DNA from 2 places in the Bradyrhizobium sp. Unk1 genome. Region 2 is predicted to be linked to the other one. Evidence: riboswitches for the same ligand, from Rfam matches in the RefSeq annotation. Region 2 holds a riboswitch; the other holds the start of a gene.
What was found. A riboswitch is a leader RNA that binds a small molecule or an ion and turns the genes downstream of it on or off. The one in region 2 is predicted to bind glycine.
Positions count from the first base shown of each region.

Region 1 (14,868 bases), on a different contig from region 2:
TACGGGTGGCATCGGATCAGCGAAGACAAATCTTTTGCTGATCAAGGGCGCGAGCGTACTCGGCGTTCGTGCGGGCGAAGCCGTGCGGAAAAATCCGGCGCTCGGCGACGTGCGGCTTAAGGCTCTGCTGCAATGGGCGGAGGAGGGCAAGCTCCGACCCAACGTCTCGCACCGTCTGCCGCTGCAGGATTATGCCAAGGCGATGCGGCTGTTGATCGACCGCAAGGCGATCGGGCGCGTGGCGCTGGTGATGGAGTGACGGTGCCGTAGGGTGGGCAAAGCGGAGCGTGCCCACCATCTGGCTGTTGTCGCAACAGATCGTGGGCACGGCGCAAGAGCGCCTTTGCCCACCCTACGAGAGCGCTATTTGTAGTCCCGCTCGGTCCACCACGGAAAATAATCCGGCATATCGCTCGACACTTTGTTCTTGAACTGCGCGGGGCGCTTCTCCAGGAACGACACCACGCCTTCCCTAACGTCGTCCGAGCGGCCGCGGGTATAGATGCCACGGCTGTCGACCTTGTGGGCTTCCATGGGATCGTCGGCACCCATCATGCGCCACATCATCTGGCGGATCAGGGCGACCGACACCGGCGCGGTCTTGGCGGCGAATTCCTTGGCGAGCGCACGGGCGGTCGGCAGGAGATCATCGGGGGCTACGACCTTGCTGACGAGACGGCCGGCGAGCGCTTCCTGGGCCGGGAAGACGCGGCCGGAATAGCACCATTCCAGCGCCTGCGAGATGCCGACGATGCGCGGCAGGAACCAGCTCGAGGCGGCCTCCGGCACGATGCCACGCTGGGAGAACACGAAGCCGAAGCGCGCTGCATCCGAGGCGATGCGAATGTCCATCGCGAGTTGCATGGTGACGCCGATGCCGACGGCAGGGCCGTTCACGGCGGCGATGACGGGCTTCAGGCACTTGAAGATGCGCAAGGTCACCTGGCCGCCGCCGTCGCGCACCTGCGGATCGCTGTAATCGACCTTGCCGTCCGCGAAGCGCTTGACCGGGCCGCGCCGCGCATCGCGATCGAAGGTATCTGCACCCGAGGAGAGATCGGCGCCCGCGCAAAAACCGCGGCCGGCGCCGGTGACGATGATGGCGCGGACGTCGTCGTCCTTGTCGGCGGCGTCGAACGCGTCGATCAACTCGGCCTGCATCTGCGCATTGAAAGCGTTGAGCTTGTCGGGCCGGTTCAGCGTGATGGTGAGGATCTGCTCGGCGACCTCGTATTTGATGGTCTCATACGCCATGGTGGTTTCCTTCCTTTGTTCTTTTCACTGCGGGAGTGGCCGAGGCTCTGACCCTCCCCTGGAGGGGGAGGGTCGATCGCGCGCAGCGCGAGCGGGGTGGGGTGATCTCTCCACACGCGCACTGTGTCCGCGGAGAGACTGTCACCCCACCCCGTCTCACATTTCGCTGCGCTCCATGTGAGCCGACCCTCCCCCTCCAGGGGAGGGTGAAGCAATAAGCTCGGCATACTCTCTCAAGCAAGTCATCCGGGCTTGCGCCCAAAGGGCGCATCCCGGAATGATCGAGCGTTGCTATCGTGCCGGCGGGCTCGGCCAGGGCCGTTGTGCGCTACGCAGGCCTTCGAACGCCTTGGCCATGCCGAGCACGCCGATATCGTCGAAGCGGCGGCCGACGATCTGCACACCGATCGGAAAACCATTGGCGTCGAAGCCGCCATTGATGGAGACGGCAGGGTTCTCCGACATATTCCACGGCACGGTATAGGCGATGTGCTCAAACGGCCTCATGGGATCGTTGGTGGGCGCGGCCCAGTCCGCAGGGTAGTTCACGTTCGGCGCGGTCGGCGAGATCACGTAGTCGAGCTCGCAAAACAGCTTTGACGCAGCGGCGCGGATCGCCATGGTCTGGTTGAATCCGCGGATAACATCCACACCCGAGAGCTTTGCGCCGGATGCGCCCCATTTGAAGATGTAGGGCAGCACCTTTGCCTGTTCGGCCGGCGTCAGCTTGGACAGATCATCCCACATCCGCGCGCGCCAGAAATTGTCGAGGCCATCGAGCATCTCGCGGGTCAAAATGCCGTCGACCTCGGTGACGACGCTCCCTGCGGATTCGAACGCCTTTGCGGCTTTCACCGCGACATCGCGGACCGGCCTCTCTGCCGGCAGACCAACGCCGGCATCGAGCATCAGGCCGATGCGGAGCTTGCGCGGCGACTTCTCCAGCCCCTTCCAGTTGAGAGGCTCGGCGGGCAGGCTCATGCCGTCGCGCCGATCGGGCTTTGCAATGACGCTCATCATCAGCGCGCAATCGTCGACCGTGCGGGTCATGGGACCGGCAACACGGCCGACATAGGTCGGGTCGATCGGCACGCGGCCAAAGCTGGGTTTCAGGCCGACGAGGCCGCACCAGCCCGCAGGCAGGCGGACCGAGCCGCCGATATCGGTGCCGAGATGCAAGGGGCCGTAGCCAGCCGCAGCAGCGGCGCCCGCGCCCGCGCTGGAGCCGCCGGGATTCTTGGAGAGGTCCCAGGGATTGCGCGCCAGCGCGTGGAAGCTGGAGAGCCCCGAGGACAGCATGCCGTAATCGGGCATGGTGGTCTTCGCGAAGATGATCGCACCGGCCTCGCGCAGTCGCGCAGCGGGCGGGGCGTCCTTCTCGGCCGGCACGAGCTTCACGCTCGCAGCGCCGAGCGGGACGGGCACGCCCTTGGTCGCGATGTTGTCCTTCACTGTCACAGGCACGCCGTCGAGCGCGCCGGAGGGTTCGCCCCCGCTCCAGCGCGCGGTCGAGGCCTTTGCGGCCTCGCGCGCGCTGTCGGGATCGAATGCATAGAGCGCCTTGAGGTGAGGTTCCCACGCAGCGACGTGCGCAAGCACGTCCTCCAGCACCTCGCTCGGCGAGAATTGCTTGGCCCGATAGCCCGCGATCAGATCGACCGCGGAGAGATCGTGCAGCGAGGTGACGGCCTCTTCGACGCTCTTTTTGTGCATTGCTAACCTACCGGCATGCGCGTTTCGATGATCCGGGCGAACATGCTGGCGCCGATCGGCAGGATCTTGTCGTCGAGCACAAAGCCGGGATTGTGGACGGGCACCGAGCCGTCGTGGCCGACCCAGAAATAGGCACCGGGAATGGTTTGCAGCATGTCGGCGAAATCCTCGCTGCCCATCTTCGGCTGGGTGCGGGTGATGACGTTGGCGGGATCGACGATCGTGCGCGCGACGTCCTCGACCACCTTGGACTGCTCGACCTGGTTGACCAGCACGTCGAAAGTGTCGCGGATGTCGACGTCGATCACACACTGATAGGCGCTCGCGATGCCGGCGCTGATCGTGCGGATGCGTTCGGCGATCAGGGTGCGGACTTCTTTCGAGAAGGTGCGGATGGTGCCGCAGAGATGCGCGTCGCCGGGGATGACGTTATAGGCGGAACCGGCGTGAATCTGCGTGATCGAGATGACGGCGGCCTGCAGCGGCTCGACGTTGCGGCTGACGATGGTCTGGATCGCCTGCGCCAGCGTGGTCGCGATGATCACCGCGTCCTTGGAGCGCTCGGGCATCGCGCCATGCGCGCCGTAGCCGGTGATGCGGAGGTCGAAGAAGTCGGCACTGGCCATCGCGGGGCCGGGCAGGATCGCGATCTCGCCGAGATTGAGGTCGGGCGCGTTGTGCAGGCCGTAGAGCTCGTCGCAGGGGAATTTCTCGAACAGCCCGTCCTTGATCATCGCGCGGGCGCCACCAAGGCCTTCCTCGGCGGGCTGGAAGATCAGGTGCACGGTGCCGTCGAAATTTTTGGTCTCGGCGAGGTAGCGCGCAGTGCCGAGCAGCATGGTCGTGTGGCCGTCATGGCCGCAGCCGTGGAAGCGGCCGGGGATTTTCGAGCTCCATTTCAGGTTGGTGTTCTCTTCCATCGGCAGCGCGTCCATGTCGGCGCGCAGGCCGATGCGCTTGGCGCTCGAACCCTTGCCCTTGATGACGCCGATCACGCCGGTGCCGCCGAGACCGCGATGCACCTCGATGCCCCAGCTCTTCAGCTTGTCGGCGACGATGCCGGAGGTGCGCACTTCCTCGAAGCCGATCTCGGGATGGGCGTGGAGGTCGCGCCTGATAGCAGTGAGTTCGTCGGCATAGCCGTCGATGCGGTCGATCGTGGGCATGTGTCCTGTCCGGTTAGCGTGATGGGGGCGTGAAAACGGGGCCGTTCGGCTTGATGCGGATGCCCGGCCGCAGGCGCGTCCAGGGCAGGGTGGCAGTGTCGGCCGGCATCGCGCCGGGCGCGGCGCAGATCATCAGCTTTTCCGCGATCGGCTCGAAATCGGCGCGAAAGTGCACCGAGCTCTTGTTGACCAAAATCTTCTCTTCGGTCGGCTCGATGCCGACATAGCGGTACATCGCCTGATCGGCGAGCTGCGCCTTGTGCGATGAGACCACGACGCGGACATCACCGATGCGCAAGGCTGCGGACGGGCCCATCTCCATCTCGCGGCCGCCGTAATACGGGCCGGGCGCGATGAAGCGGCCGTCGGAGAGTTTTTCGACGATGAAGGTCTCGCGATAGGGCTCGTCGCCGGGGATGCCGGACTTGCCGCCGAGCGACAGCGTCACGGTCGCGCCGACGCCGGCGTCATGTGCGGCCTTGGCCGATGCCGGATCGTAGATCGCGCCGGTCGCCGCGCTCGCCTTGTTGCGCACCAGTGCGCGCAGCATGCCGGTGGTGTCGGAATCACCGCCGGCGCCGGGATTGTCCTGGGTGTCGGCGATGATGATCGGCTTGCTCGCGCCCTTGGCGAGTTCCATCGCATGGCGCACGCCGTCGTCGGGCGACCAGATCTTGCCGTCGAAATCGTCCTCGTGGCTTTCGATCAGTTTGACGATCGCATCGGCCGCGCGGTCGGCGTCGGCCTGCGTCTTGCCATAGGCGAACACGCTCGGGCCGCAGTCGCGGAAGTCTGCGGCGGGGAAGCCGGGCGCGAAGGACAGCGTCGGAACGGCTTCGCTCTCCAGCGCGGCCAGTTTTTCGTAGATGCCCTTGGTGGGAAAGTCATTGGTGCATTGCCAGCTGATCGCGATCAAGAACGGCAATTGGCGAAACGACTTTGCAAAGCGCTGCTTGGTCTTCAGCAGCAGGGCGAGGTGCCTTGCGGCGGCGCGGCCGGTCTCGGCCATGTCGACGTGCGGATAGGTGCGGTAGGCGATCAGCGCGTCCGCGTGTTCCATCATCTCGGGCGTGACGTTGGCGTGCAGGTCGAGGCTGGCAACGAGCGGAACCTCCTTGCCGATGACGCGGCGCACGCGCGCCAAGATTTCGCCTTCGCCGTCGTCGAGATGCTCGGTCACCATCGCGCCATGCAGATCGAGATAGACCGCATCGAGCGGGCCGGCGGCGGCGATACCGTCGACCATCACCTTTACGATACGCTCGAAGGCGTCCCTGGTGACATGCGCCGACGGACTTGCGCCACAGGCGATCGTCGGAATGAGGTCCCAGCCGTTGGCTTCGGCGCTGTCGACGAAACCGGCAAGGCCGACATTGATGCGGCGCATCACCTTCAGCACGTCGGCGCCTTCCGTCATGGCCGGCCAGCCGCCGCCATGCTGGAAATCCGCGAAAGTCGCCTTGGTCGGGGCGAACGTGTTGGTCTCGTGCAGGAAGCCGCCGACGGCGATGCGTGTCATTAATTCTGGTCCGGTCAATAAAGAGTTCGGGACGTTAGCCTTGTGCCTGCGGCGAGAGCAAGGTGGGACGCACTCGCGCTATGCATGGCCTCAAGCTGTTTTGGGAATACTTGCCGCGATCACCGTCATTGCGAGCGAAGCGAAGCGAAGCAATCCAGACCGTCTCCGCAGAGGGACTCTGGATTGCTTCGCTCCGCTCGCAATGACGAGTGGACAAACCTACAGCGTCGCCGCGACGCCTTCCGATACCGGTCGGAAGTTCGCAAAATCCCAGCCGCGGCCCGGTGCGGCCTCCAGCAGGGCCCTGGTGTAGGCTTCCTTCGGATGCGTCAGCACCTCGGCGGCCAGGCCCTGTTCGACCACACGGCCGTGCTGCATCACCACGACCTCGTCGCAGATTTGCGCTGCGACGCGCAGATCGTGGGTGATGAACAGGATGGCGATGCCGAGCCGATTCTGAATCTCGTCGAGCAGTTCCAGCACCTGCGCTTGCACCGAGACGTCGAGCGCGGAGACCGCTTCGTCCGCGACCAGCACGTCCGGATCGAGCGCGAGCGCACGCGCAATGGCGATGCGCTGGCGCTGACCGCCGGAGAACTGGTGCGGATAGCGCGTCACTGCGTCCGCAGGCAGGCCGACGAGCTCGAGCAGCTCGCGCGCCCGCTTCATCGCATCGGCATGCGGGGTGCCGTAATTGATCGGGCCTTCCGCGATGCTCTCGCCGACGGTAATGCGCGGGTTGAGCGAGCGATAGGGATCCTGGAACACGATCTGGATCTTCTGCCGGTGCGGCTGAAGCAGTCGGCGCGAGATGTCGGCGATCTCGCGGCCGGCAAGGCGCACGCCGCCCGAGGTCGGATCGATCAGGCGCACGATGCACCGCGCGACCGTCGACTTGCCCGAGCCGCTCTCGCCGACGATGCCGAGCGTGCGGCCCTTGCGCAGCGTCAGCGTCACCTTGTCGGCGGCGACGACCTCGCGGCCTTTGCCGAAGAAGGCACGCTCCTTATAGACCTTGCCGAGCTCGTTGGCTTCCAGCACCACCGGCTCTTTGGTCTCGGGCCGCGCCGCGCGCGGCACCAGGCTCGGCACCGCTGAAAGCAGGTTGCGGGTGTACTCCATGGTCGGGTTGCGCAGCACGGTCTCGAGCGGACCGGTCTCGACCAGCCGGCCCTGCCGCATCACAGCGACGCGGTCGGCGATCTCGGCGACGACGCCCATGTCGTGGGTGATGAAAAGGACGGCCGTGCCGTGATCGCGCTGGAGGTCGCGGATCAGCGTCAGGATCTGCTTCTGCGTGGTGACGTCGAGCGCGGTGGTCGGCTCGTCGGCGATCAGCAGCTTCGGCTCCAGCACCAGCGCCATCGCGATCATGATGCGCTGGCGCTGGCCGCCGGACAGGCGATGCGGATAGGAGGCGAAGATGCGCTCGACCTGGGGCAGGCGGACCTGCTCCATCATGTCGAGAATGCGCTTCTTCCGCGCCTTGGCGTCGAGATCGGTGTGGGCGCGCAGCACTTCGTCGATCTGGCGGCCGACCGGCACCACCGGATTGAGCGCGGTCATCGGCTCCTGGAAGATCATCGCCATCTGCGTGGCGCGGAGCTGGCGCAGCCGGCGATCGGTCGCGGTGAGAATCTCTTCGCCGACCAGCTTGACGCTGCCGCCGGTCGGAACCAGCGTGCCCTTCGGCAGCAGGCCCATCGTGGTGAGCGAGGTCACCGACTTGCCCGAGCCGCTTTCGCCGACGAGACACAGTGTCTCGCCCTTGTGCACCTGGATCGAGATGCCGTCGATGATGTTGGCGCCCTTCGGCTTCTTGCCGACGGAGACGACGAGGTTGTTGATGTCGAGGACTGGGTTGGTCATCACTTGATCCGTCATCACTTGCCCTCCCGCTGCTTCATGCGGGGATCGAGTGCGTCGCGGGCGGCGTCGCCGATCAAATTGATGCTGAGGATGGCAATCGAAAGCAGCAGGCCCGGCCAGAAGATCAGCGTCGGCTTGAGCTGAAAATACTGACGGCCCTCGGCCATGATGTTGCCCCAGGTCGGCGTCTCCGGCGAGATGCCGGCGCCGAGGAAGGAGAGGATGGCCTCGGTCAGGATCGCGGAGGCACAGACATAGGTGCCCTGGACGATCAGCGGCGCGATCGTGTTCGGCATCAGATGGCGCCACATGATCTTCGGCAGGCTGGAGCCGACCGAGATCGCGGCTTCCACATAGGGCTCCTCGCGCGCGGACAGCACGACCGAGCGCACCAGGCGCGCCACGCGCGGAATTTCGGGGATGGTGATCGCGACCAGCACGGTCCAGATGCTGGCGCCGGACAGCGACACCACAGCGATCGCGAGCAGGATGCTCGGCATCGCCATGAGGCCGTCCATGACGCGCATCAGGACGGCATCGACCAGCTTGAAGAAGCCTGAGACGAGGCCAATCGCAAGGCCGATGGCGATCGCCAGGATCGCCGAGCCGATGCCGATCAGGAGCGAGATGCGGCCGCCATAGATGACGCGCGACAAGAGGTCACGGCCATAGGCGTCGGTGCCGAGCAGGAACTGCGCCGAGGCCGGCTTCAGCCGCTGCGAGGGCGCAAGCTGGACCGGATCGTGCGGCGCGATCAGCGGCGCCAGGATCGAGACCAGCACGATCAGCGCGAGCAAGATCGTGGCCGCCGCGATGATCGGCGTCGAGGTGAGGAATCCGAAACGCGGCCGCAGCGGCGACGTGATCGGAATGGACGACTGGGGAAGGCTATCGACGGACATTTTTGTTGGTATCCTTAGCCCTAGTACCGGATCCGGGGATCGAGCAGCGTGTAGGCGACGTCGATCAGGAGATTGACGACGACATAGATCAGCGACGTCAGCAGGATCATCGCCTGGATGACCGGATAGTCGCGCGCCAGCACCGCGTCCACCGTGAGGCGGCCGATGCCGGGGATGTTGAACACGCTCTCGGTGACGACGACGCCGGAGATCAGCAGCGCAAAGCCGGTGCCGATCACGGTGATCACGGGCACGGCCGCGTTGCGCAGCGCATGGCGCATCATCACGGCGACCTCGTTGATGCCCTTGGCGCGGGCGGTGCGGACGTAGTCCTCACCGAGCACGTCGAGCATCGCCGCGCGCGTCATGCGCGCGATCAGCGCGATGTAGATGAAGGAGAGCGCGCAGGTCGGCAGGATGATGCGCTCGAAGAACGGTCCAAAGCCGTTGAAGATGCTGCGGAAGCCCTGCACCGGCACCCAGCGCAGGTCGATCGCGAAGACCTCGATCAGCAGATAGCCGACCACGAACACCGGCACGGAGAAGCCGAGCACGGAGAGGCCCATCACGAAACGGTCGATCCAGGTGCCGTGCTTCCACGCCGCGATGACGCCCAGCGGCACGGCGACGATCACCGCGAGGATGATTGTCGAGAGCGCAATCGAGATCGACGGCTCGACGCGCTGGCTGATCATCTTCATGACTGGCAAATTGGAGATCAGCGACGTCCCGAGATCGCCGTGCAGCAGCTTATTCATCCAGGTGATGAACTGCACGATCAGCGGCTCGTTGAGGCCGAGCGAGTCGCGGATGCGTTCCAGCCGTTCCGGCGTCGCGTTATCGCCGGCGAGAATTGCGGCGGGATCGCCCGGCGTCAGCCGCAGCAGCAGGAAGACGAACAGCGCGACGACGCCCATCACGGGCACCGCGGCCAGAACGCGGCGAATGAGATAACCTAGCATGCACCTATCTCCGGCTGCGGAACTTGTGGGGCCCGGAGGCCCCCGTGGAATCGGTTCTTTCTATCATGCACGCCTGTCACTCGGGCTGGAAAGCCGGCCGGAGAAGCCGACGTTTCGGGGCAAATTGTGTGCCAAGGGCAGGGCGGTCGCAAGAGGCCGCCGAGCCTCCGATATCGACCACTCAGGATGCATGGCGGAACTCGCGCTCAACCCTGAGTGACGGTGCGGCCGGCGGTGCGTTGAGCCCGCGCCAGCCGTCGATGGTTCCGGCAATCATCTGCGCGGTCGCGGCCGACAAGGTCCAGCCGAGATGGCCGTGGCCGCTGTTGAAGAACACGCCCGGCATCCGTCCTGCCCGCACCACCGGCATCATGTTCGGCATCATCGGCCGCAGCCCGGCCCAGGGCACGACCCTGGACGTTTCGACGGCGGGGAAATTGTTGCGCACCCAGTCGACCAGCGGCTGCACCCGGTCGGCGCGGATGTCGCGGTTGAAGTCGTTGAATTCGGCGGTGCCTGCGACGCGGAAGCGATCGGCGCCGAGCCGGCTGGTGACGATCTTGGCGGCTTCGTCGAGCAGGCTGACGGTCGGCGTCGCATTGCGGCTCGCCGCAGTGTCGAGCTGCACGGTGATCGAATAGCCCTTCACCGGATAGACGTTGACGCGCTCGTCGAGGAGGGCGGCGAAGTGACGGCTGGCCACACCGGCGCAGACCACGACACCGTCCACCTTCAGCATGCCGCGCGCGGACGCGACAGCGTCGGTTGCGGAAAGATCAGCCCAGCCGATGACAAAGCCGCCACCTGCCTGGGCAATGGAATCGATGTTGGCTTCGTGGATAAAGGTCGCGCCGCGCCGCTTGCAGGCTTCCGCAAGTCCGCGCGTGAATTTGTGGATATCGCCGGTCGCATCCGACGGCGTGTAGAAGCCGCCATAATAGTCCTTGCGCAGCGTCGGCTCGATGGCGCGGATCTCCTCCGGTGTCACCGGACGGCGATCGAGCCCGCCTTCCTTCAGCAGCGCGTTGACCTGCAGACCGGATTCAAAACCTTTCTTGTCGTGACAGATGTGCAGGATGCCGCGGCGTTCGAGATCGAAGTCGATGCCTTCGCGCTCCGCGATCTCGAACAGATGCTTGCGGGCTTCGATCGCGAGCCGTGTGGTCTGAACCGTGTTGGCGCGGTAGTTGCCGATATTGGCGACGAACGCGCTCATCCACGAATATTTGTGCCAGTTCGGCCGCGGGTTCATCAGCAGCGGCGCATCGCGCCGGAACATCCAGCGCAGACCCTTCAGGATCGTTGCGGTGCTATTCCACACCTCGGCATTGCTGGCGGAGAGCTGTCCGCCATTGGCGAAGGAGGTCTCCATCGCGGCGTAGCGGTGCTTGTCGAGCACCGTCACCTTGTATCCGCGTTCGAGCAGGGCATGGGCGGTCGTTACGCCGGTGATGCCGGCGCCGATGATGGCGATATGGGTCATGATAGTTCGGGGCTCCCGTGAGTTAGGATAGGCTAACCGCCGGCCAAAGGCCGTTGGCGGCGCCCCATCTGTCACGGTTACCTGAGAGCTTGATCCGTTGCGGACCCTGTGAGGTCAGCTCCGGACTATCCCCTTCGGTGGACGTCACGATCCCAAGATCGTGCCATCTCTCTCCAGATCGTCCTGACGATACGGTCCTTTTGCCTGAGAGTTTCCGGGGCGGTTGCTCCGTCGGCGCCGCAACGAAAGCTTGAACTCTCGTCGCGATCTCTCCCGCATCGTCGCGTGGACAATCGAGCAGTACGATGCGCCTCATTTTTAGACAAGGCTAAATTTCAACCGCGACTGCCAACGCATTGTGCAGTGCGAAGTTGATTCAATTACTCCAGCGTCGCCAGCAAACCGGCCATCAGGCGGCCGCGCTCGACCAGGCTGTCGACCTCGATGAATTCTTCCAGCGTGTGACCGTTGCCGCCGCGCACGCCGAGGCCGTCGAGCGTCGGGATGCCCATCGCGCCGGTAAAGTTGCCGTCGGAGCCGCCGCCGGAGCTCGCATGCGGCAGCTCAGTGCCGAGCGATTTGGCGATGTCGCGCGCCTTCTCATAAAGCGCCATGGTGCCGGCATCCGGCTCCCAAACCGGCCGTGTCACGCCGCGCGTCACCTTGAACGTGACATCATTGGTCGTGCCCGACAGCGCCAGCATCCGCTCGACGCCGCGGTCGAGATCGGCCTGGCGCTTGGCCATGGACAGCGCCTCGCCGGTGGCGGTCGTGGCAACGCAATTGACCCATTGTCCGCCATGTACGACGCCGACCGAGAAGGTGCAGTCCTCCGTCGTCATCGCGTCGATGGCGAGGATCTGCCGCGCCATCTCGCGGATCGCCGAGCGTCCGGCCGACAATGTCGCGCCGGCATGGCTCGGCCGGCCCGTCGCTTCCAGATTGAAACGCGCGATGGCATAACGTCCGGTGGTGACGCCGTTGTCGGCGCGGCCCGGTTCGGGCACCAGCACATATTTGTTGCGCGCGGCTTCCGCCTCGATGATGTCTCGCGTCGAGGGCGTGCCGACTTCCTCGTCGGGCGTAAACAGCACGGTGATCGGCAGCGGCGTGGTGAAGGAAGCGCGTGCCAGCTGCCGGATCGCTTCCAGCGAGAGATAGTTGCCGCCCTTCATGTCGTAGATGCCGGGGCCGTAGCACTTGTTGCCCTCGCGCCGCCATTTCAGCTTCTCGATGGTGCCGACCGGGTGGACGGTATCCATGTGGCCGGCGATCAGGATGCCCGGCTCGCCCTGTTTCGGATGCGGGAAGCGCGCGCGGATCACGCCGCCAAAGCCCTGTCGGCCGCCGATGCGTTCGATCGTCGCACCCATGATCGCCATATCCCGCGCTGCGATATCCAGCATGCGGTTGACGGTACCCGCATCCCAGGTCGGGCTCTCGCATTCCACCCAGGCGCGCAGGCCCTGGAGCATCGCCTCGGAATCGAAGGGAAGATTGGCTGGATTCATCTTAATGTCTCTCAAGCTTCGAAAGATGGAACGCGCATTGCATTGGCGCGGACAGGACTGGCGGAAAGCGTTGTAGAGCCAAACCGATCTTTGTGGAGCCCGTGAGCGCGCCGCTTGGGGCTGCAGCGAAACCGGATTGACGCGCTCGGCACTGTCTGCAAGTCTCGAAAGACAAAGGCATCGCATGAGGTTAGTTCGCCTAAAGAACGAACCGAATGCTCAACCAATAACCTGCCTTTGAACAGTTTCACGTCAGGAGAAACTTTTATGTTGAGCTTGATGCGCCGGGGGCGTCGCGCGTTCGCCTCCACACTTGCGCTATCGGTCGTTGCGCTTTCGACGGCGATGGCCTCGCCGGTACTTGCCGCCGCCAGCAAGACCATCACCGCGGTGATGCATTCGGATCTGCGCATCATCGATCCGATTTTCACCACCGCCTACATCACGCGTGACCATGGCTACATGGTCTACGACACGCTGATCGCGACGGACTCGAACTTCAAGATCCAGCCGCAGATGGCGGACTGGAAGATCTCCGACGACAAGCTCACCTACACCTTCACGCTGCGCGACGGCCTGAAGTGGCACGACGGTACGCCGGTGACGGCGGAAGACTGCGCCGCTTCACTGAAGCGCTGGGCCGCGGTCGACGGCATGGGCCAGCAGATGATGCAGTTTACTGCGAGCATCGAGGCGACCGACCCAAAGACGATCACGCTGAAGCTGAAGGAGCCCTACGGCCTCGTGCTCGAATCCATCGGCAAGCCGTCCTCGCGCGTCGCCTTCATGATGCCGAAGCGTCTCGCCGAAACGCCGCCGGACAAGCAGATCCCCGAGCAGATCGGCTCGGGCCCGTTCAAGTTCGTGCAGGGCGAATTCCAGCCCGGCGTCAAGGCGGTGTACGTCAAGAATACCGACTACGTGCCGCGCAAGGAGGCGTCGAGCTGGACTGCCGGAGGCAAGTTGGTCAAGGTCGATCGCGTCGAATGGATCACCATGCCGGATGCGCAGACCGCAGTGAACGCGCTGCAATCGGGCGACATCGACTTCATGGAAGTGCCGCCGTGGGATCTGCTGCCCGTGCTTGAAGGCAATGCCGACCTCAAGGTCGAGACGCTGAACAAGTTCGGCTACCAGACCCTTGGGCGCATGAACTTCCTCTATCCGCCCTTCGACAATCCGAAGATCCGCCGTGCCGCACTTCTGGCGATGAACCAGAAGGACGTGCTCGACGCGCTCGTCGGCAATCCCAAATACTACAAGATCTGCGGTGCGTTCTTCATCTGCGATACGCCGTTCGCGACCGACGTCGGCTCGGAATCGCTGGTCAAGGGCAACGGCATGGCGGAAGCCAAGAAGGCGCTCGCCGAGTCCGGCTATGACGGCACGCCCGTCGTGGTCATGGTGCCCGGCGACGTCGTGACGCTGAAGGCGCAGCCGACGGTCGCGGTGCAGTTGCTCCGCGAGGCCGGCTTCAAGGTCGACGCGCAGGCGACCGACTGGCAGACGGTGGTCAGCCGGCGCGCCAGCCAGAAGCCTCCGAAGGAGGGCGGCTGGAACATGTTCTTCACCAACTGGGTCAGCGCCGACGTGTCCAACCCGATCGCCAATCTGTCGATCGGCGGGCAGGGCAAGAAGGGCTGGTTCGGCTGGGCGGAGAACGCCAAGATCGAGAAGCTCAAGGACGACTTCGTCCGCGCCGCCTCGCTCGACGATCAGAAGAAGATCGCGACCGAGATCCAGAAGGAAGCCTACGACCAGGTGATCTACGTGCCGCTCGGCCAATATCTGGCGCCGAGCGCATGGCGGAAGTCGCTGACCGGCGTGCTCGACGGCCCGGCGACGCCGGTGTTCTGGAACATCGACAAGACCGAGTAAAGCGAGGGCGCGCCAGCGCGCCTTCCCCGACCGTTACGCGGCGTCGCTGTCATCAGCGGCGCCGTTTTCGTTTGTCAGCCTGGCGTCAGCTTTTAACTCTTCCAGTGTCCAATCATTGCTATTTGTTTCTGACTTGAAATAGATGTGCGCAGTTTGCCCATCACTTCCTTCCTGCATTCGAGTCCCGTGGCGATTGATTTTTCATTTCGAGCAATGGCAGAGCGGTCCGATCGCGCGCCGGCGCGATGGCGGCGGCCTTTCCTGCGCTGGCTCGACGGCGTCGAGACGGGCTGGGCCGTACCGCTTCTCATTGTGTGCTTCGTCGCGCTCTGGACGATCTATCTGGCCGTCGCCTATGCCGGCAGCGGCCTGCACCCCGATACCCTCGAGGCCTGGACGCTCGGGCGCCGTTTCGCGTGGGGCTATCACAAGCATCCGCCGTTGATGGGCTGGGTTACGGCGGTGTGGACCGCCGTCTTCCCGCTCACCGACTGGTCGTTGCAATTGATGGCGATGGCCAATGCCGGGCTCGCCCTGTTTTTCGTCGACCGGATCGCACGGCAGTTCGTGACCGGGGACAAACGCATCCTGGTGCTGCTGCTCTTGATGCT
Region 1 covers NZ_JCAMOP010000016.1:31,681-46,548, forward strand. Annotated here, with positions in the region: gene AC5ZFO_RS21455 (NADPH:quinone oxidoreductase family protein) at 1-259, shown strand, start outside; gene AC5ZFO_RS21460 (crotonase/enoyl-CoA hydratase family protein) at 364-1,254, opposite strand; gene AC5ZFO_RS21465 (amidase) at 1,546-2,967, opposite strand; gene AC5ZFO_RS21470 (M20 aminoacylase family protein) at 2,970-4,133, opposite strand; gene AC5ZFO_RS21475 (M81 family metallopeptidase) at 4,147-5,652, opposite strand; gene AC5ZFO_RS21480 (ABC transporter ATP-binding protein) at 5,872-7,521, opposite strand; gene AC5ZFO_RS21485 (ABC transporter permease) at 7,536-8,423, opposite strand; gene AC5ZFO_RS21490 (ABC transporter permease) at 8,444-9,385, opposite strand; gene AC5ZFO_RS21495 (D-amino acid dehydrogenase) at 9,567-10,868, opposite strand; glycine riboswitch at 10,935-11,047, opposite strand; glycine riboswitch at 11,051-11,154, opposite strand; gene AC5ZFO_RS21500 (M20/M25/M40 family metallo-hydrolase) at 11,249-12,379, opposite strand; gene AC5ZFO_RS21505 (ABC transporter substrate-binding protein) at 12,647-14,257, shown strand; gene AC5ZFO_RS21510 (glycosyltransferase family 39 protein) at 14,471-14,868, shown strand, end outside.
Region 1: it holds a riboswitch for glycine, as region 2 does, so the genes downstream of both, AC5ZFO_RS21495 (D-amino acid dehydrogenase) here and gcvT (glycine cleavage system aminomethyltransferase GcvT) in region 2, are expected to answer to the same signal.

Region 2 (14,868 bases):
CGCGCCAGACGGCTTCGACCGTCGCCGGCGTCGTGGTCTCGTCGAGCGCGATGCGCAACGCTGTCTCGCCGATACCGAGATTGATCTTTTCGGCAGCCGCGCGCGCGACGATCTCGGCGCGCTTGGCGCCGGCATCCACGCTGAGCGTGTCGAAGAAGGCTTCCGACTGCGGCGCAAAACCGAGCTTGCGCAGGCCGCTAGCGAGCACGGCCGCGCGGCGATGCACGTTGCGGGCGATCTGCGAAAGCCCCTCGGGGCCGTGATAGACCGCGTACATCGAGGCGATCACGGCGAGCAGCACCTGGGCGGTGCAGATGTTGGAGGTCGCCTTCTCGCGGCGGATGTGCTGCTCGCGGGTCTGCAGCGCGAGGCGATAGGCAGGCATCCCGCGCGAGTCCACGGAGAGGCCGACGATGCGGCCGGGCAGCGAGCGCTTCAGCGCATCGCGCACCGCCATATAGGCCGCGTGCGGCCCGCCATACCCCATCGGCACGCCAAAGCGCTGCGCCGAGCCGATCGCGATGTCGGCGCCCAACTCGCCGGGCGAGGCGAGCAGCGTCAGGGCCAAGAGATCGGCGGCAACGATCGCGAGCGCGCCCTTGGCCTTCAAGGCCGCGATCGCGGGCCTGAGGTCGCGCAATGCGCCCGAAGAGCCTGGATATTGCAGCAGCGCGCCGAGCACGTCGGTCTTATCGAGATCGGCAAGGGGGTCGCCGACGATCAGGGTCCAGCCCAGCGGTTCGGCGCGGGTGCGCATCACCGCCAGCGTCTGCGGATGGACGTCCTTGTCGACGAAGAAGGCCTTGGCTTCGACCCGTGAGTGCCGCTCCGCGAGCGCCATGGCCTCAGCCGCGGCTGTCGCCTCGTCGAGCAGCGAGGCGTTGGCGACGTCGAGCCCGGTGAGGTCGCAGATCATGGTCTGGAAGTTGAGCAGCGCCTCCAGCCGGCCCTGGCTGATCTCGGGCTGATAGGGCGTATAGGCGGTGTACCAGGCCGGGCTCTCCAGAATGTTGCGCTGGATCACCGCGGGCAAGATCGTGCCGGAATAGCCCTGGCCGATCAGCGAGGTGAAGACTTGGTTCTCTCGCGCGAGCTCGGCCATGTGCGCGATCGCCTCGGTCTCGCTCAAAGGCTTGCCGAGATCAAGCGGGGCGGACTGCCGGATCGAGGCCGGCAGCGTCTCCGCCATCAGCGCGTCGACGCTCTTGGCGCCGACGGCCTCCAGCATTGCCGTGACATCGCGCGCCGACGGGCCGATGTGGCGGCGAACGAAACTGGCGGTGTCGCCGTTGGATTTGCGGTGCGCGGTCATCATGGGTCCTCGCTTTAGATTTCTTTGTCATGCCCCGCGAAGGCGGGGCATCCAGTAAACGCAGGCGACACGGCTGGAACCGAGAAGCCGCGGCGTACTGGATCACCCGCCCCAGTGCGCAGTGCGCACAAGGCGGGTGATGACACCGAGTATGGGGCTGTTCTCGTCATCTCACGCCGTGTGGGCCTTGTAGGCGGCTTCATCCATGAGGCCGCCGAGCTCGCTCTTGTCGGCCATCTTGATCTTGAAGAACCACGCTTTGCCTTGCGCATCCGAGTTCACCAGCGCCGGCTCGGCGGCGAGCGCGTCGTTGGTCTCGAGCACTTCGCCGGTGACAGGCGCGTAGACGTCGGAGGCGGCCTTCACCGATTCCACGACGGCGGCGGCTTCCGCCTTCTTCAGGCTGCGGCCGACCTTCGGCAGCTCGACGAATACGACGTCGCCGAGCTGCGACTGCGCGTAATCGGTGATCCCGACGGTGGCGACATCGCCGTCGATGGCCAGCCATTCATGGTCGGAGGTGTACAGCGTCGTGGTCATTTTCTTAAGTCCTCAGCGTTTGTAGGTGTTTTTCACGAAAGGCATGGCGGCGACCGTGAGCGGCAGCCGCTGGCCGCGCACCTCGGCGAAGAGTTTTGTATCGAGCACGCTCGATGCGGTGGGCACATAGCCCATCGCGACCGGCGCGCTCAGGCTCGGGCCGAAACCGCCCGAGGTGACCTTTCCGATCGGCTCGCCGCCCGCAGCATCGGCAAACAGCAGCGCGCCTTCACGCACCGGCGCGCGGCCTTCCGCGCGCAGGCCGACGCGGCGGCGGCTCGCGCCGTTATCGAAATGAGCCAGGATCTTTTCGGCGCCGGGGAAGCCACCGGCGCGGGCGCCGCCGCTGCGGCGGCTCTTCTGCACCGACCATTCCAGCGCGGCCTCGACCGGCGTGGTCGCGGTGTCGATGTCGTGGCCGTAGAGGCAGAGCCCGGCTTCCAGCCGCAGGCTGTCGCGGGCCCCTAAGCCGATCGGCATCACATCGGGATTGTCCAGCAGCGTTTTTGCGAGGCGCTCGGCATCGGCCGCGGGGACCGAAATCTCGAACCCGTCCTCGCCGGTGTAGCCGGAGCGCGAGACGAAGCAGTCGAGGCCGGCGACCTTGTGTGGACCGGCATCCATGAACTTCATGGCGGGGGCCTCTGCACACAATTTCGCCAGCACCCCTTCCGCCTTCGGGCCCTGCAGCGCGATCAGGGCGCGGTCTTGAAGGTGCTCGATGATGCAGTCGCCCGAGAGATGCGCGCGCAGATGCGCCTCGTCCTCGGCCTTGCAGGCGGCGTTGACGACCAGGAACAGGTGATCGCCGAAATTGGCGACCATCAGATCGTCGAGAATCCCGCCATCCGGATTGGTGAACTGGGCATAGCGCTGCCGTCCCGGGGCGATCGCCACGATATCCTGTGGCACCAGCCGTTCCAGCGCGCGGGCGGCGTCCTCGACGTTGCCGGATTTCGGCCGAAGCGCGAGCTGGCCCATGTGGGAGACGTCGAACAGGCCGGCGGAGGAACGGGTATGGAGGTGCTCTTTCAGGACGCCCGCGGGATACTGCACGGGCATGTCATAGCCCGCGAACGGCACCATCTTGCCGCCGAGGGAGACATGAAGCCCGTGGAGGGGCGTATTTTTCAGGGAATCTTGGTCGTCGCGCGCAAGCATCACGGGGCCCTCGGTGGTTCCCCGGGGACGATTCCCCGAGCTAACCAGTCGAAGCCCCATCTGTCGCTGTGCCTGAGAGTATTATCCCGTCGGCGGACGCAGTCCGGGCCTTAAGCCCGTCGGCGCCTCTTTCCAGATGTCGTCAAAGCCACGCGGTCCTTTTGCCTGAGAGTTTCCGGGGCGGTTGCTCCTTCGGCGCCGGCACCAAAGCCGGTCTCTCCCGACGTGGCCGTACGATACAGATGGGTAGAGACCACAGGCCGGCCAAGCCTGTCAACGCGCACTTGGCGGCTTTCAACGGGATTGCAACGGAATTGCGCGCCTGCGGCAACTCACTGATCTCCTTGCACAGTTTCTGGACAGCGCAGCTGGCCTTGTCTAAAAGCGCTTTGACCCGCAGATATCAGCCCAAATGCCAGGTTTGGATGGCGTATCGCGGGTCCAAGCACACCCGATTGGATGAACATGAGCGGCGTCAACGAGATCAGGTCGACCTTTCTGAACTTCTTTGCCGAGAACGGCCACGAGATCGTGTCGTCCTCGCCATTGGTGCCGCGCAACGATCCCACGTTGATGTTCACCAATGCCGGCATGGTGCAGTTCAAGAACGTCTTCACCGGCGTCGAGAAGCGGCCCTATCAGCGCGCCACCACGTCGCAGAAATGCGTGCGCGCCGGCGGCAAGCACAACGACCTCGACAATGTCGGCTACACCGCGCGCCATCTCACCTTCTTCGAGATGCTCGGCAATTTCTCGTTCGGCGACTATTTCAAGGAGCGCGCGATCGAGCTGGCCTGGACCCTGATCACGCGGGAGTTCGGGCTCAAGAAGGACAAGCTGCTCGTCACCGTCTACCACACTGACGACGAGGCGGCCGGCCTGTGGAAGAAGATCGCCGGCTTCTCCGACGACCGCATCATCCGTATCCCGACCTCGGACAATTTCTGGGCGATGGGCGACACCGGGCCGTGCGGCCCGTGCTCCGAGATCTTCATTGACCGCGGCGACCATATCTGGGGCGGACCTCCGGGCTCGCCGGAAGAGGACGGCGACCGCTTTCTCGAATTCTGGAACCTGGTGTTCATGCAGTACGAGCAGGTGACGAAGGAGGAGCGCGTGGACCTGCCGCGTCCCTCGATCGACACCGGCATGGGCCTCGAGCGCATGGCCTGCATCATGCAGGGCGTCGACAGCGTGTTCGAGACCGACCTGTTCCGCCATCTGATCGACGCGACCGCGTCCGCGCTCGGCAGCGGGCCGAACGAGCAGACCGTCGCCTCGTTCCGTGTCATCGCCGACCATCTGCGTTCCTCGGCCTTCCTGGTCGCGGATGGCGTGCTGCCGTCGAACGAGGGCCGTGGCTACGTGCTGCGCCGGATCATGCGCCGCGCGATGCGCCATGCGCAGCTGCTGGGTGCGAAAGAGCCGCTGATGCATCGCCTGGTCTGGGCGCTGGTCCGCGAGATGGGCCAGGCTTATCCCGACCTGATGCGCGCGGAGAACCTGATCGAGGAAACGCTGCGGCTGGAAGAGACCCGCTTCCGCAAGACGCTGGTGCGCGGCCTTGCCATCCTCGACGAGAAGAGCGCGTCCCTGAAAAAGGGCGACATGTTCGACGGCGACGTCGCCTTCACGCTGTATGACACCTACGGCTTCCCGCTCGACCTGACCCAGGACGCGCTGAAGTCGCGCGGCATCGGCGTGGATCAGGCCTCGTTCACCGACGCGATGGAGCGCCAGAAGGCCAAGGCGCGCGAGTCCTGGAAGGGTTCTGGCGAGGCGGCCTCCGAGGCGATCTGGTTCCCACTGCGCGAGAAGCTCGGGGCCACGGAATTTTTGGGTTACGAGACCGAGAGCGCTGAAGGCGTCGTGACCGCGCTGGTCAAGGACGGCAAGGAAACCGCCAGCCTCAAGGCCGGCGATACCGGTGCGATCGTGCTCAACCAGACGCCGTTCTACGCGGAGTCAGGCGGCCAGGTCGGCGACACCGGCGTGCTTAGCGGCGAAGGCGGCATCAAGTTCCGCGTCACCGACACGCAGAAGAAGCTCGGCGATCTCTTTGTTCACGTCGGCACCGTCGAGAGCGGCGAGCTGAAGCTCGGCACTGCGCTGCAGCTCGAGGTCGATCACGGCAGGCGCTCCTCGATCCGCGCGCATCACTCGGCGACGCATCTCATCCACGAGGCGCTGCGCCAGGTGCTCGGCGATCACATCGCCCAGCGCGGCTCGATGGTCGCGCCCGACCGCCTGCGCTTCGACTTCGTGCATCCGAAGCCGATCACGGCGGAAGAGCTCGCCCGCGTCGAGGACATCGCCAACGACGTGGTGCTGGAGAACGACGAGGTCACCACGCGCGTCATGGGCGTCGACGAGGCCCGCGAGGCCGGGGCGCGCGCCCTGTTCGGCGAGAAATATGGCGACGAGGTCCGCGTCGTCTCGATGGGTAGGACCGCACGTGAGCGCGGCGCCAATGTGCTCGGCTGGTCGGTCGAGCTCTGCGGCGGCACCCATGTGAAGCGCACCGGCGACATCGGCCTGATCACGCTGACCGGCGAGAGCGCGGTTGCCTCCGGCGTGCGCCGCATCGAGGCGCTGACCGGCAATTACGCACGCCGGCACGCCAACGAGACCATGGCGCTGGCGAAGACCGCGGCCAACGAGCTGCGCACCTCGATCGACGACGTACCCGCGCGCATCACAGCGCTGATGGAGGAGCGCAAGAAGCTCGAGCGCGAGCTCTCCGACGCCCGCAAGAAGCTCGCGATGGGCGGCGGCGCGTCCGCCGGCAGCAATGGCGCAGCCGCAGGCGTGCGCGAGGTCGGCGACGTCAAGCTGATGGCGCGCGCGGTCGAGGGCATCGAGATGAAGGATCTCAAGAGCCTTGCGGATGACGGCAAGAAGCAGATCGGCTCCGGCGTGGTCGCCATCGTCGGCGTCACCGACGACGGCAAGGCCGGAATCGTGGTCGGCGTCACCGCGGATCTCACCGCGCGCTTCAATGCCGTGAACCTGGTGCGCGTCGCTTCCGAGGCGCTCGGCGGCAAGGGCGGCGGCGGCCGTCCCGACATGGCACAGGCCGGCGGCCCCGACGGCGCCAAGGCGCCCGAGGCGCTCGCGGCGATCGAAAAAGCGATGGCAGGCGCTTAAAATCCCATGCGCCTCGTTCCGCGAGGACGTGGCTCGGCCGATCCCAACCTAAGGGATCGCCTGTACGAATTGCTGGAGCACGATCCGCTCGCCTACTCGATCGGGTCGCGCTTCATCCAGGTGATCATCAGCGTCATCGTGCTCGACGTGGTCGCGATGATCCTCGCCTCGGTGCCGGAGCTCGACGCGCGGTTCGACACGCTGTTCAGCGCGGTCGCCGTCCTCGCTGTCATCGTGTTCGCGCTCGAATATCTGGCGCGGCTGTGGACCGTGGCGGGGCACACCCAGCGCAACGGCTCCGCGCTGTCCGACCGGCTCTCTTATGCCTTCTCCGCGCTCGGCATCATCGATCTCATGGCGTTCCTGCCGGCGGGAATCGTGCTCGCCACAGGCCGGCACGCGACGCTGGCCGGGCTCGGCGTGCTGCCGTTCTTCAAGCTGATCCGTTATTCGCCGGCGATGCGCTCGCTGCTCGCGGCCATCCATGCCGAGCGGCGTGCGCTGATCGGCTGCATCGTCATCCTGATCGGTGTGGTACTGACCTTCGCCTCGCTGCTCTACGCCATCGAGCGTGATGTGCAGCCTAACAAGCTCGGCACGATTCCGGATGCGATGTGGTGGGCGATCGTGACGCTCGGCACCGTCGGTTATGGTGACGTCGTGCCGGTGACGCCGCTCGGCAAGTTCATCTCGGTGTTCGCCATCATCAGCGGCTTTGCCATGATCGCGCTGCCGGTCGCGATCATCTCGACCGCCTTTGCCGAGGAGGTGAGGCGGCGCGATTTCGTCGTCACCTGGGGCATGCTGGCGCGGGTGCCGCTGTTCTCGCATCTCAGCGCAGCGGAGATTGCCGACATCATGCGGTTGCTCCGCGCCCGCACCATCGAGCAGGGCGAGATATTGGTCCGCCGCGGCGACGCCGCCTCGTCGATGTATTTCATCACTGCCGGCGAGGTCGAGATCGCGCTGCCGAGCCAGCAGGTGCGGCTTGGCGACGGCACCTTCTTCGGCGAGATCGCGCTGCTGCATAAGACAAAACGCAGCGGCACGGTGACGGCGACGCGCAAGACCCGACTGTTGCTGCTCGACGCCCAGGATTTTCACGCTTTGATCGAGCGCATGCCGACGCTCGCCGCCCACGTCCAGATGACCGCGAAGGCGCGGCTGGAGGAGACCGGCGACCTCGCGGCGGCAGAACTGGCGCAGGCCGAGCGCGAGGCCACCGACCGCTGAGCGGTCAGCCCTTCTTCAGGAAAACATACTCGGCCGAGTAGGGCGCGCTTTTGAATTCGCCGGCCTTGTCGCAGGCACCATCGAGCTTGCCGCCATGGGTGTTGATGCGCTGGACCGTAGTGACAGGCGTCAGCACGCCACTGCCGCGGCGCGAGGCGACCTCCAGCTTCAGCCAGGCGATATCGGCGGCCGTCGCACCCGGCGCGTTGCCGATGGCCTTGCCGGCCACGGCGCTGCCGTCGGCAAGCTCCCAGTTCGGGCCGGCATAGTGCCGGCCGACGGTCTTGCCCTCGGCGAGGAGCGTCGCGACCGGCTCGCGGAAAGCCCAGGCGAGCTTGCCGTCGGTGCCTGCCTTGCACTCATAGACTTGCGCGCCCTCGGCGTGGACGCTGAGCACGACGCTCTCGCCGGGCGCGGCGATGGCCTCGGGGAGCGGCTCCGCGGCTGCGGTGGGTCCGGCCACGGCCGCGAGCAGCAGGCAGGGGACGGCGAACTTGACGATGGACATGGGTGGCCTCCGCGCAACGGTGTCAAAATGAATGGGCCGCGCCCAGGCGCGGCCCATAATGTCTAACCCCGATCAGACGAAAATAATGCGCGGGCTTACGCCAACGCTTTCGTGAGGTTTTCCGCGACCTTGTCGAGGAAGCCGGTGGTCGAGAGCCAGCGCTGGTCGGCGCCGACCAGGAGCGCGAGGTCCTTGGTCATGTAGCCTTCCTCGACGGTGTCGACGCAGACCTTCTCCAGGGTGCTCGCGAACTTGGCGAGCTCGGCATTGTTGTCGAGCTTGGCGCGATGCGACAGGCCGCGGGTCCAGGCGAAGATCGACGCGATCGAGTTGGTCGAGGTCTCCTTGCCCTTCTGGTGCTCGCGGTAATGGCGGGTCACCGTGCCGTGGGCGGCCTCGGCTTCCACCGTCTTGCCGTCGGGGGTGAGGAGGACCGAGGTCATCAGGCCGAGCGAGCCGTAGCCCTGAGCGACCGTGTCGGACTGCACGTCGCCGTCGTAGTTCTTGCACGCCCAGACATACCCGCCGGACCATTTCAGCGCCGACGCCACCATGTCGTCGATCAGGCGGTGCTCGTAGGTCAGGCCCTTGGCGTCGAATTCCTTCTTGAACTCGCGGTCGAAGACGTCCTGGAAGATGTCCTTGAAGCGACCGTCATAGATCTTCATGATCGTGTTCTTGGTCGAGAGATAGACCGGGTAGTTGCGCAGCAGGCCGTAGTTCAACGAAGCGCGGGCGAAGTCGATGATGGAGTCGTCGAGATTGTACATCTGCATCGCGACGCCGGAGCCCGGGGTCTTGAACACTTCCTTCTCGATGACGGTGCCGTCCTCGCCGACGAACTTCATCGTCAGCGTGCCCTTGCCGGGGAACTTGATGTCGGTGGCGCGGTACTGGTCGCCATAGGCGTGGCGGCCGATGATGATCGGCTTGGTCCAGCCGGGAACCAGGCGCGGCACGTTCTTGCAGATGATCGGCTCGCGGAAGATCACGCCGCCGAGGATGTTGCGGATGGTGCCGTTCGGCGACTTCCACATCTGCTTGAGATTGAACTCCTTCACCCGGGCCTCGTCCGGGGTGATGGTGGCGCACTTGACGCCGACGCCGACCTTCTTGATGGCTTCGGCGGCGTCGATGGTGACCTGATCGTTGGTCTCGTCGCGGTACTCCATGCCCAGGTCGAAATACAGCAGCTCGACATCAAGGTACGGATTGATCAGCTTGTCCTTGATGTACTGCCAGATGATCCGGGTCATCTCGTCGCCATCGAGTTCGACGACGGGGTTGGACACCTTGATTTTTGCCATGATCGGGGAAGCCTCTTGGGAACGGCGCTTTGGCGCGCCACGGGAATATCCGCCGCCTCTTAGCACCGGACTGCAGCGGGCGAAAGCCAAGGGATTATGCACTTTTAGCTCATCCAGCTTGCCCAGATGGGGGGCGGGACGGGCCCTGCCGCGGGGGCGGGCCTCAGGCTTCAGAAGAGATTCAAAAGTCGAATCCAACCCGTTATTTCCCTTGAGAATTTCGTCAGGACAGGCAAACGACAGGCGAACGGGCGGCCGGCCCCAAGGATCGGGGCAAGGCCGGCTTTGAATCAATTCCTGAAGAACGCCTTGCCAAGGCCTTGAGAACCCAAGGTCTTGAGAACCCGAGGCCTTGCGAACCAGTGTGAAAGCGAAACGAGATGTCGGGGACTGACAAGAGCAAGGTGGGCCTCGCCCTCGATGGTCCCATCGTGATCCTGGTCGAGCCGCAGCTCGGCGAAAACATCGGCATGTGTGCGCGCGCCATGGGCAACTTTGCGCTTGGCGCCTTGCGCATCGTCAACCCCCGCGACGGCTGGCCTAACATTGCGGCCCAGCGGGCCGCCGCCGGTGCCGACTACATTCTGGAAAAAGTCGAATTGTTCGACACGGTCGGCGAGGCGGTCGCCGATCTCGACCTGCTGTTCGCCACCACCGCGCGTCCCCATGACCAGGCCAAGCCGGTGGTGGGGCCCGAGGCGGCTGCGACCGAGATCTCGGGGCACATCGCCACAGGCGGCAAGGCCGGCATCCTGTTCGGCCGCGAGCGCTGGGGGCTGACCAACGAGGAGGTCGGCCTCTCCAACCGCATCATCACCTTCCCGGTCAATCCGGGCTTTGCCTCGCTCAACCTCGCCCAGGCCGTGCTGCTGGTCGGCTATGAATGGTTCAAGCGGGCAACGTCAGGCGAGCTGCCGCACAGCATGCCCGAGCGTTCCGAACGCGCCTCGCAGCACCAGATGCAGGCCTTCTTCGACAATCTCATCCGCGAGCTCGACCGGGTCGAATTCCTGCGCCCGGCCGAGAAACGCGACACCATGCTGGTCAATCTGCGCAACATTTTTAGCCGCATGGAGCCGACCAAGCAGGACATGCACACCCTGCACGGGGTCGTGATGGCGATCGCGGAAGGGCGCAAGGGCCCGGCCAAGGGCGGCGTGCTCGACGGCGAGCAGGCCACGCGCCTGCGCGCGCTTCTCGCCGAGCACGGCCAGGGCGGCGGCGTGCCCGACAGCGGCTCGACCGTGCGCGGCCTTGCTCGCCTGCTCCGCCGCAACCCGACCGATGCCGAGCGCCTGCTCTGGCAGGCCCTGACCCGCGACCGCCGCTTCGCAGGAGCGTTCAAGCGCCAGACCCCGGTCGGCCGCCACATTCCCGATTTCGTCTCGTTCCCGCACCGGATCGCGATCGAGCTGGTCAATCCGGGCGAGGGCGAGACCATCGCGGCCGATCGCGCGGGCCGGCGGACGTGGCTGGAGGCGCGCGACTATCGCGTGCTGGAGATCCGGGCAGCGGACGTGGAGCGCGATCTCGAGGCGGAGTTGGTGCGGTTGCAGGGGATGATCCAGGGAATGACCTGACCTCGATCTGGCTGGGTTTTTGCAACCAAGAGCTGTGCAAGAGCCCTTCCGATTGCTATGACGAGCTGCTTGATATCATCGGGGGCTCCATGATCGGAAGGGTAGGCCGCGTGCTCTCGAGTACGGTAGCGACATTGGCAATGATCGCGCTTGTTTCGCCTGCGGCCGCAAACTCTGCTGACGAACAGAAGTGCAGCGCCCAGACCAAAGTCTCGCCCGACGAACGAATTGCGGCCTGTACTTCGCTACTGCGGCTGGACGAGTACGATCGGCAGAACATTGCTCGGATTTATTTCAATCGAGGCAGTGCTAACAACATCAAGGGTGAGTACGAGCTCGCCATTGCAGACTACAGCGCTGCAATCGAAGCCGATCCGACGGCCGAACGCGCTTACTACTGCCGAGCCGTCGCGCATTATAATCTCGGAGATTTTGACCGCGCTCTCGCCGATCTCGACCGCACGATTCAACTGAACTCAAGGAATCGCATTGCCCACTACGCCCGAGGTCTCATCTATTCAAGGAAGGGAGACTATGACAGGGCGATTGGCGACTACACCCGGTCGGTGCAACTCACATCTCAGGATCAGGCGCTTCGAAAGAATCAAAATGAGCCAAATCGCAAGGGCGACGATCTTGCCGCTCCCGTCGGCGGAGACGCCGCCGCGAGCGAGCCGGAAGGAATTGATGGCCGTATATTTCTGGCGCGCGGCGCCACGTATTATGAAAAGGGGGACATCGATCACGCTATTGATGACTACGATCAAGCGCTTCGGATCAACGCGAGAGATAAGGACGCGTTTGATTACCGAGCCAGAGCTTACAACGCAAAGGGCGACTTCGCCCGCGCAATCGTCGACGCCGACCGGGCAATCCAATTGGACCCAGAAGATGCGTTGGCCCATCGGTCACGGGCGCTCGCTTACTTCCAGAGCGGCTCACTGACCAAAGCTCTCGCGGATTTCGATCGAGCAACGTCGCTCGATCCCAGGGATGTCTACGCAGCGTTGTGGCGAGAGATCGTAAGCATGCGCAGCGGAGCGCCGAGCCGGCTTGCGGCCGCGACGATGAAGCTCGATATGACTGCTTGGCCTGCTCCCATTGTCCGACTATTTCTTGGAGAAGTGACGGCAGAGGAGGTGTTGCGAGCAGCCAACGATCCGCTTCCTGCTAAGCGGTCTGGCCAAATATGTGAGGCGAACTTCTACTCCGCCGAGTTCGCCCTGCAACGCGGTGCGAAAGAGCAGGCGCGGCGGCTTTTCGGACTGGCGCTTGCCGATTGCCCGCCGACCTTCGTGGAGGCACAGGCGGCCGCGGCCGAGCTCAAGGCGCTCGCTGCGAGCCCCTAGCGACGTTTGGGCACTGTCCAGTCTAGTTTAGACGACAGCGTAGGGTGGGCAAAACGGAAGCGTGCCCACCATCAATCGACGTGCCGGGACAGCAGTGGTGGGCACGGCGCTACGCGCCTTTGTCCACCCTACGAGATCGCGCTTGTGGGGTGCGTTAGTCGTACTGCGTCAGGCGGCGCTTGCGACCGGGGCTTTCGGGCCGCTCTGCTGGAGGCGACGTAACGCGGCGAGGTTGGTCTCGACCGAGGCCAGGCAGCAACGCGATTTGCCGCCTGACTTCGCCTCGTAAAGTGCTGCATCGGCGACCGCGAGCAATTCCTCGACTTCGGCGCCATGATCCGGCGACATCGCAATGCCGACGCTGGCGCCGACACCGGCGCGCACCTCGCCGCCGAGCTCATAGGAGACGGCGACCTCGCTGATGAGGCGGTGTCCCGCCTCCTGGGCCATTTCGGCCGTGACGCCGTCGACGAGCACGACGAACTCGTCCCCGCCCATCCGGGCGACCACCGCGCCGTCCGGCAGCGCCCGGCGCACGCGCCCGGCCACCGCTTTCAGGACCTCGTCGCCCGCCGCATGTCCGAACGTGTCGTTGACCGGTTTGAAGTCGTCGAGATCGAAGAACATCACAGCGAACCGTCGTTCGGCGTGGGCTCCAAGTCTGGCGCTGAGCGCCTCGACGAAGCCCGCGCGATTGAGCAGCCCCGTGAGTGCATCATGATGCGCGCGATGGCTGTTCTCGCGTTCGGCGCGCATGGTGGTGATCAGCATCCGGTTGAGGCGGAAGGCGGCGGCCGTCATCGCGGCCAGATACATCGGCACCTGGAGGTAGACGATGTAGAACAGCGGCTCGCCGGCGAACGCAGCGCCGGGGATGATGGGACCGAGGCTCAGCAGGATCATGGTCCCGGCCAGCCGCGGCGCGCCGAAATTGCGGAAGCAGATGCCGCCGACCATCGCCGCCGCCGAGAGCGAGGCCAGCATGGCGACGACCCAGTCCGCGCTGGCCAGGCTGGCAACGACGCCAAATCCAACGCTGGCGCTCCAGGCGACCGCGAGCAGGAGATGAAGGTCGGTCGGCGTCGGGCGGTGGGCACGCGCCCTGCGATGCGCGCTGACGAGCACGGCGAGGCGGGCCAGGCTGATCGCGATCTCCATGACCAGCCAGACAATGAATGGTGCGGTCTGCTTGCGGCCAGCGATCACGGCGGCGACGGCAACGGTGTTGACGGCGCCGGCAGCAAAAACCGGCAACGATCCATAGAGCTGGACAATGAGCGCGGCGCGGATGTCGTCGGGAACACCTAGCCCCGGCTCGGCGAGCCAGCGTGTCAGGCGCCAGCGTGGCGCACTGTAGAGTCCCTCGTCCGATTGCATTGCAGAGCGTCCCCGTATTCCGGGCGCCAACAACGATGACCGCTCCTAACAAGCCTTTTAAGACAGCCATCGATTGCCGGGCGTGCTTGACGCAAGGTAAACCGTCGCAAGCGCGGCCGCTGGCGTGCAGGAGAATGCGGATTGGTGCAGGCCGAAGGTGCGGCGACGGATGTGTTGCGTGATTAGAGGTAGGGAGGGCAAAGCGACTTGTCCGCCGTAGCTCGAAGAGAGCAGGCGGAAGCGTGCCCACCATGTCGCTCAACGGAGCTGAGATAGGAGTGATGGGCACGGCGCTTCGCGCCTTTGCCCACCCTACGAGGTACGCCCGAGCTGCACCTCGCGTTCCACCGCAATCCATGTCGTACGGGCCACGGCCAGCAACTTCCCGGCTTCATCGTGGAGCGCGGCCTCGGCCGTACGCTTGCGGCCGTCGCGGCCGGTTGGCCAAGCCGTGATGACGCAGCGGTCTCCGGGGCGCGGCCGGGCTTCGATCCGTGCCGACATCCGGCCCAGCAGCAGTGGCGTCTTGTCGAAGGTCGCGCTCTGCTGATCGCAATTGCAGGCAAAGCCGGTAGGACAATCGAGCGCCGACCAGAGAAATTCTGGCGCGACCAAACCATCTTCGGCTGTCAGATTAGCAGCCGGCGTCCAACTCGCCGCGAGAACGGCGTTGTGACGTCCGAGCGGACCGGCGAAGATGCGCAGGCCGTCGCCTTTCGCTCTTGCGGGACCGCAGACGAAACAGTTCGGCAGCGGATGCTCGTGCGGTTTCACAGGCGTCAGCAATTCGGCTGCGCGTGCTTCCTGCAAGGTGGCTGTCTCTACGCGCGTGAGTTCAACGCTCGTCGCTCGCCCGGTCGCGACGACTTTGGCGCCGTCGCGAAGCTCCCATGTGCCGTCGTCGGTCGCGACCGCAGCGAGCGGTTTGTCCAGGGGAGGCGGCGCGCGTAGCGTCACCTCTCCGTCGCCGGGAATGTGGCGGGCCAGCCGCCCGCAGACATAGCCGCCGTTCCCGGAGTTCGGAGGACCGCAAAAGCGCTTGTCGATGATGATCCCGGTCATCGGTTCTGTCCTCTCTTCGTCGTCGGGCCCAGTCTACCTGATCTTGAGGACAATTCGTCCCTGAACCGTGCGATTGGCGACGGCGCGCATGGCGTCGCCGGCCTCCTCCAAAGGGAGGACGCGATCGATGTGCGGGCGGATGTTTCCGTCGGCCAGCAATTGCATCAGCGTATCATTCATGCGTGCGGCTTCCGCGGAGAATTTCTCCGCCCAGGCGCCGACAAAGACGCCGATGATGGCATAGTTTTTCAGGAGAGGCAGGTTCATCGGGATCTGTGGAATTTCGCCGCTG
Region 2 covers NZ_JCAMOP010000042.1:7,005-21,872, forward strand. Annotated here, with positions in the region: gene gcvP (aminomethyl-transferring glycine dehydrogenase) at 1-1,312, opposite strand, end outside; gene gcvH (glycine cleavage system protein GcvH) at 1,484-1,852, opposite strand; gene gcvT (glycine cleavage system aminomethyltransferase GcvT) at 1,865-3,013, opposite strand; glycine riboswitch at 3,158-3,246, opposite strand; gene alaS (alanine--tRNA ligase) at 3,479-6,160, shown strand; gene AC5ZFO_RS37570 (cyclic nucleotide-gated ion channel) at 6,167-7,393, shown strand; gene AC5ZFO_RS37575 (DUF3455 domain-containing protein) at 7,398-7,901, opposite strand; gene AC5ZFO_RS37580 (NADP-dependent isocitrate dehydrogenase) at 7,997-9,208, opposite strand; gene AC5ZFO_RS37585 (TrmJ/YjtD family RNA methyltransferase) at 9,589-10,788, shown strand; gene AC5ZFO_RS37590 (tetratricopeptide repeat protein) at 10,929-12,137, shown strand; gene AC5ZFO_RS37595 (GGDEF domain-containing protein) at 12,306-13,514, opposite strand; gene AC5ZFO_RS37600 (PaaI family thioesterase) at 13,827-14,576, opposite strand; gene AC5ZFO_RS37605 (NADPH:quinone oxidoreductase family protein) at 14,610-14,868, opposite strand, start outside.